3 regions of the Ruegeria sp. G10 genome follow, and region 3 is predicted to be linked to each of the others. Evidence: riboswitches for the same ligand, from Rfam matches in the RefSeq annotation. Region 3 holds a riboswitch; each other region holds the start of a gene.
The links. A riboswitch is a leader RNA that binds a small molecule or an ion and turns the genes downstream of it on or off. The one in region 3 is predicted to bind cobalamin.
Positions count from the first base shown of each region.

Region 1 (2,261 bases), on a different contig from region 3:
TGCCCCGATCGAGACCGAGGCCGATCAGCCTGCGCTGGATGATGTTGTCCCCGACGACGACAGCAGTGCCGAAATCGTGTTCGCCGCCTCGGGCGTGACGGCCAAAGTGGCCGAAACGGACACCGTTCTGGTCGCCGCGCGCTCGGTCGGGCTGAACATACCGTCGGGCTGTACCTTCGGGGTGTGCGGCACCTGCAAAGTCAGAAAGACCGCGGGCGAGGTGCACATGGTTCACAATGGCGGTATTTCGGAAGACGATATCGAGGCAGGTTACATTCTGGCCTGTTGTTCAAACCCCATCGGCAAGGTCGAAGTCGAGGTCTGACATGGAACGGGCGGCGCGCATTGCGGTCTGCCGCCCCTCTAACTTGGCGACAAACGACTTTGTGTTAGTGCGCTTCCTTGTCAAATCAAGTTGTTTCGTATCTTGTGGCCAGGATGGTTCCTGAACGCGAATCGCGCGCGGGATTCAAGGGAATATGGTGCGGCCCGTGCGATCAGGCCAAATCCGTGACTGCCCCCGCAACTGTAGGCGGTGAGCGACCCGAGATCGGCCACTGGGCAATCGCCTGGGAAGGATCGGGACAGCATCGACCCGCAAGTCAGGAGACCTGCCATCCGATTTGAACGAACCCGGGCGGGGTGTCCCGGAGGGAGATGACAATGTTCCAAGCGGCGGTCGCCGTCCCAGACTTTGCACTCGCCTTGCCCCCGTCCAAACCGAGGAGCCGAAACACGTGGCGTTGCAACATCCTGAGAGCGGGCCCCGCGAAGCTGGCAGACGCGGCGTCGCTGCAGCTTGGCTGACGTTCCAAAGCCGCCCTCTCGGCGTCGTCGGCAACCGATGACCCGTCCTCTGACCCCTCGCGCGACCAGTGCGCAAAGGCTACGTTGCCTGACGGAATTCAGCGTTCCGATCCTGGTTGCCGGCGCTCTGATCGTGTCGGCGCTGCTGTGGCTCATGATTTACGCGGTGATCTGATGTCGGGTGTTCTGCAACTGCGCGGCCTGACGCTGGGGTATCGCGATCTTACGTTGTTCCGCAACCTGTCGATGGACATTGAGGCCGGAACAACGCTGGCCGTCCTTGGCACGAACGGATCCGGCAAAAGCACTTTTGTGAAAATGCTGCTGGGTCTGTTGGATCCGCTTGCCGGAACGCTCAGCTGGCCGCAGGGGCGACCGTCTGAGATCGGGTATCTCGCACAGATGACTGAGTTCGATCGGCGTTTCCCCATTCGCGTACGGGATCTGGCTGCCATGGGGGCGTGGCGCGGTTTCGGGCTCCGGTCGGGGCTGGACAGCGCCGCCCGAGACCGGGTGGCCGCTGCGCTTGACGAAGCGGGCGTTCTCGATATTGCCGACCGCCCGCTGCATCAATTGTCCGGCGGACAGCTGCAGCGCGCGCTGTTTGCGCGCGTGATTGTGCAGGATGCTCCGCTTGTTCTTCTGGATGAACCCTTTGCCGCTGTTGACCAGAACACCGAGGCGCACCTGTTGTCGATCATTCGTCGATGGCGCGATGAGGGGCGCGCCGTGGTCCTGGTGGTGCATGATCTGTCCTCGGTTCTGGACCATTGCAGCCACGCCCTTCTGCTGGGCGGGCAGGAAGCGACCTATGGTCCGGTGTATGACGTCCTGACCCCCGACCGGCTGGTTGCGCAGGGTTATCTGTCGGAAAGCCAGGCTTCGTGGATGTTTCGAAGCGAACCCACGCCAGCGGAGAATGCGCATGTTTGATCTGCTCGCCGAGATGTGGGGTTTTGCATTCATGCGCCGGGCGTTCGTCGCCACAACGGTTTTGTCGGCATCCGTGGCACCGGTGGGGGCGTTTTTGGTCCTGCGCCGTCTGTCGCTTGCGGGCGAAGCCATGGCTCATGCGATTACGCCGGGCATCGTGATCGGTTTTGTGACCGCAGGATTGTCTGTCATGTCGCTGTTGGTCGGTGGCCTGATCGCCGGCGTCGGTGTTGCGCTCCTGACTGCATTTTTGGCACGTAGAACAATCCTGCGCAGCGATGCGAGCCTTGCGTCGCTCTATCTGATCGCCCTGGCCGTGGGTATCTTCATACTGTCGGCTGCAGGTTCTGCTGTGCCGCTGAAAAGCTTTTTGTTCGGTTCGATCCTTGGGATCGACGACGCCTCCATGCTGCTGGTGGGCGGGGTTGCGATGGTCACTCTGGTCAGCTTTGCCATTCTGCTCAGGCCGCTGATCGTCAGCACCTGTGACCCGGTCTTTTTCGAGACCCAGACACGGCGGC
Region 1 is NZ_JBQFOQ010000009.1:5,245-7,505, reverse strand. Features, by position in the region: gene ACR0KM_RS15155 (FAD-binding oxidoreductase) at 1-325, shown strand, start outside; cobalamin riboswitch at 423-633, shown strand; gene ACR0KM_RS15150 (metal ABC transporter ATP-binding protein) at 955-1,740, shown strand; gene ACR0KM_RS15145 (metal ABC transporter permease) at 1,733-2,261, shown strand, end outside.
Region 1: linked by a shared signal. The riboswitch ahead of ACR0KM_RS15150 (metal ABC transporter ATP-binding protein) and the one ahead of ACR0KM_RS00985 (DUF1636 family protein) in region 3 are both predicted to bind cobalamin.

Region 2 (2,261 bases), on a different contig from region 3:
CTGCTGATTGTCCTCGACCACGCGACGATCTTCATCATTGGTGGCGATCCAGACCTCGGTCAGGCGCTTGATGTCGTAATCCAGCCCTTCCACGGCATCTTTGTGAACCAGCCATTTTGTAGTGACCTCGGATTCGGTCGCGCTGACGGGGGTGACGCGGAAGACGATGGAATGATCCGGCAGGAAGTGATTCCACGTCGTCGGATAATGAAACTGTAGCAACGCTCCGGCATCGGCAAACGGAACCCGGCCCAGCCAGCGCCGCACAGCTGCCTTGCCATCCATGGTATAGCTTTCGGCCCCCTCTTTCAGCGGCATCCGCGCCACCCGAAACTGGCCATCGGTGCTCAGATGAAAGTTCGACGGCACCCCGGCGGCCTCGCACCGGTCGAAATGTGCCTGCAGATGTGCAGGCGTTTCACCGCCTTCGCCGATGCCGGTCACGCTGGGATCGTCAGGATAAGTGCGGCAAAGCGCAGGATGATTACCACCGCAGTGATAACATTCTCGGTTGTTCTCCCAGACCAGCTTCCAGTTCCCATTCTCGATGATCGAGCTTTCATAGGCCACCTTGGCGTTGCCAAGATCATGCGGTTCAAGATAGGGCCGCGCCACATCGGCAAAGGCGTCGAAATCAGGCGCGTCCTCCGCCAGGCAGATGTAAACAAGCCCCGCCAACTCACGGCAATGCACGGTCTTCAGGCCGTGCTGCTTGGGGTCGAAATCAGGCCCCATATCGCGCGCCCACAGAAGCGATCCGTCCAGTTCATAGGTCCATTGGTGATACGGGCAGACCAGCTTGGGCGCGTTCCCCTTTGCGGCCTTGCAGATGATCGAGCCCCGATGCCGGCAGGTGTTGTGAAATGCACGAATCTGGTTGTCTGTGCCGCGCACGATGATCACGCGATATGCACCGATGGTATACGTGACGTAATCACCCGACTTCACCAATTCGCAGGCCGGTATGGCAAACAGCCATTCGCGATAGTGGATGGCTTCCAGATCAGCCTGAAAAATAGCGGGATCGGTATAGAATGGCTGCTCAAGCGCATAGGCCGGGTTCCGGCGCGCCAACAGGCTTTGAATACTGCTCACTTATGGCTCTCCTGCCGCACGCCGCGGCACTGCTTGGGCAGATGGCAACAGGAGGCCCGCCCGGAAGCGTACGAGGATCACGCCCGGCAACAGCGCCCCCACCGCCACCCGCGGTTTGACATATCCACGAGGCTGGTTTCCGGACTTCGAAGGGGCTCGCGCCCGGTTTCGGCACCTTCCCGGGATCCTCGTCCCAGTGGTTGATCGCCGAACCCGACCTTCGTTACCGTTGCGGGGGCAGTGCCGGATTTGCACCGGCTTCCCAATTCTCCGCTGTCCGAGAATCAAACAGCGGCACCTCGTAGCGGCAAGATAATTTTACACCGCATGACCGCTGAAAGGCTTGCGACATTTCCCGTTCCAAAACAGACACCGGCCTGAATTCGCTGCCGCAAGAGCGAGGCTGTCCTCGGTATTGTTTTTGTTCTTCAATGGGTCAGATGGTCATCATGCAACCGCAAAAACCCTGCGCTTTAATCGGGGCCGCGCGAGGCCAACCTTATCTCTCGGCGGCGGAACCAACACTGCGCCTTTCGAATGGTGCCGCTTAGCGGCGGGATCAATCATCAGAAGCACCGTCTTATCAGTGGACGAAATCGCATCGACACATTTAGCGGCGATCACCCTGTTGACGACCCCCGGCAGGTCGCCTAAACGAGAACTCAAGGGCCCTTCTGGTGGAACGGTAGACACGAAGCATTCAAAATGCTTTGCCTCACGGCGTCCCGGTTCGAATCCGGGGAAGGGCACCATTCATCTCCACGACAACACGCATCGTTTCCACAAACTGGTCTGTCGCGTAACACTGCGGCTTTGCCCATCACCCCGTTTGCCCGAAATGCGCCATACCGGGCGCATGCTCCCGGGCGCGCCGCAAACACCGCGTGGGTGTGATCATGCGGCGGTATCAAGTGAAAAACCGCTATCGCGCGAAATGAGGCGACCACAGAGGTTGACCCCTCGACATGCGCATGGTTTGGCTTGGCGCAACACTTGCCGGGATATTTGTATCATATGTTGCGATCACTTTATGACTGGACCATTCGTCTGGCCGAGCACCCCCATGCGCTTTGGGCGCTGGCCGTTGTTGCCTTTATTGAAAGCTCATTTTTTCCGATCCCGCCCGATGTTCTGATGATCCCGATGATCCTTGCACGACCATCGCG
Region 2 is NZ_JBQFOQ010000009.1:8,397-10,657, forward strand. Features, by position in the region: gene ACR0KM_RS15160 (aromatic ring-hydroxylating oxygenase subunit alpha) at 1-1,095, opposite strand, end outside; cobalamin riboswitch at 1,209-1,412, opposite strand; tRNA gene ACR0KM_RS15165 (tRNA-Leu) at 1,764-1,847, shown strand; gene ACR0KM_RS15170 (YqaA family protein) at 2,110-2,261, shown strand, end outside.
Region 2: linked by a shared signal. The riboswitch ahead of ACR0KM_RS15160 (aromatic ring-hydroxylating oxygenase subunit alpha) and the one ahead of ACR0KM_RS00985 (DUF1636 family protein) in region 3 are both predicted to bind cobalamin.

Region 3 (2,261 bases):
TGTCTATGATACCCTGCGGTTCTGGGGGACGACCTCATAGCCCGGTTCTTCGGGTTCATCGTCCTGCATCTCGGGCGGGAAGCCTGGGGCCTGAATTTCAAGCCCCGTCGCGTCCTCAAGCCGTTTGATGATATTCGGCGACAGCTCGCGCTCGCCATAGCGCGCGATCCCGTCTTCGAAAATCTTGATCATCAACGGGTTGATCTCAAGCGGCACTCCGGCGCGGTCGGCGACCTCCTGAAACAGGCCGATATCCTTTCTCACCAGATCCATGGTGAACGAAATATCGCGCGAGCCGTTCAGGATGACCTGACTTTCCGTCTCATGCACAAAGGAGGTGCCCGACGAAATCTTGATCGCCTCATAGGTGGTGCCAAGGTCCATCCCGGCGGCCTTTGCGGTCACCAAAGCCTCGGCGCAGGTGATCAGGTTGGCGGTGGCCAGATAATTGGTCAGCACTTTCAGCACCGACGCCGAGCCCAGTTCGCCCGTATGCAGGATGCGCCGCCCCATGGTCGTCAGGAAGGGCAGGATACGCTCGAACGTCGCGCGGTCGCATCCCGCGAAGATCGAGATATTGCCCGTCGCAGCCCGATGGCAGCCGCCCGAAACCGGGCAATCCACCGCAGCCCCGCCCCGCTCGATCACCATCGCGCCAAGGCGTTTGACCTCGGCTTCGTCGGTGGTCGACATCTCCATCCAGATTTTGCCGGGGGTGACCTCGGGCAGCATTTCCTGCATCACGGCATCCGAGGCGGCGGGGGATGGCAGGCAGGTGATCACCGCATCGCAATCGCGCATTAGCTGGGCCGGGCTTTCAGCGGCCTTGGCCCCTTTCGTGACAAACGCGCCCACCAGATCCGGGTTCAGATCATGCACCGTCAGATCGATTCCGTTGCGCAGCAGCGATCCCGAGAGCTTGCCCCCCACATTTCCCAACCCGATAAACCCTACTTTCATCCGCCGCATCCTCCTGTTCGCGTCTTGCGAACCATGCCAGCATGTCGGCCCAACCGGATCATGCCGCCCAGCGACCCGGACAGGTCGCTTTTTACCCGCGTGATCACGGATCAGCGTGTTGCGCTTGACAAGCGGGGCAACCCTGCCGCATGTCCCTTTCGTTGGTGTCTGCGACAGCAGATGAAAAGGGAATGCGTCAGCGGATCATCCGTCAAACGCAGCCGCCCCCGCGACCGTGACCGGAGAGGGTGCCCAAGCCACTGGCGAATGCCGGGAAGGCGGGACATCCGACAGAGGCCTCCTCTGACATCCGCAAGCCGGGAGACCTGCCAACACCCGAAGATGAAACCGGACGGGGTGTTCCGGTGTCGGGTCAAGGGACCCGCATGAAACCCCGTCCCCCACGATGAGGATTTGGGGGGATGAGAGACATGACCGAGACCGCTCCGGTCGAATTGCTGGTTTGCACCACTTGTCGTCGCGGGCTGCCCGTAGAAGATGATGCGCAACGCCCCGGCACCCTGTTGCACAAGGCTTTGGAACAGGCGGAGCTACCCGAAGGGATAACCCTGAAAGCCGTGGAATGCCTGTCGAACTGTGACGAGGGTTGTTCCATCGTCCTGCGTGGCGGACCGGATCGTTGGACCTTCGTGTACGAACACCTGAACGAAACCGACCATGTCGACGTGATCGTTGACGGCGCCACCAAGTACCTTGAGACCGAGGACGGTCTGGTCAAGTGGCGCGAACGCCCCGAACATTTCCGCAAAAACTGTGCGGCCCGCATTCCCCCGATTGGAGCCCTGAAATGAGCAATCTTGAGAAACTCCCCGTCACCGTGATCACCGGCTTTCTGGGTTCGGGCAAAACGACGCTGGTGCGGCACCTGATGCAGAACCCGCAGGGCAAGCGTCTGGCCGTTGTGGTCAACGAGTTCGGCGATGTTGGCGTCGATGGCGACATCCTGAAATCCTGCGCCATCCCCGATTGCCCAGCGGAAAACATCATGGAGCTGGCCAATGGCTGCATCTGCTGCACCGTGGCCGATGATTTCATCCCGACCATCGAGGCGCTGATGGCGCTGGAGCCGCGCCCCGATCACATCCTGATCGAAACCTCTGGCCTCGCCCTGCCCAAACCGCTGCTGAAGGCGTTCGACTGGCCTGATATCCGGTCCAAGATCACCGTCGATGGCGTGATCGCTCTGGCCGACGCCGAAGCCGTGGCCGCCGGTCGTTTCGCGCCCAATGTCGAGGCGGTGGACGCCCAGCGCTTGGCCGATGACTCGATTGACCATGAAA
Region 3 is NZ_JBQFOQ010000001.1:205,798-208,058, forward strand. Features, by position in the region: gene ACR0KM_RS00980 (NAD(P)-dependent oxidoreductase) at 4-1,140, opposite strand; cobalamin riboswitch at 1,106-1,308, shown strand; gene ACR0KM_RS00985 (DUF1636 family protein) at 1,392-1,772, shown strand; gene cobW (cobalamin biosynthesis protein CobW) at 1,769-2,261, shown strand, end outside.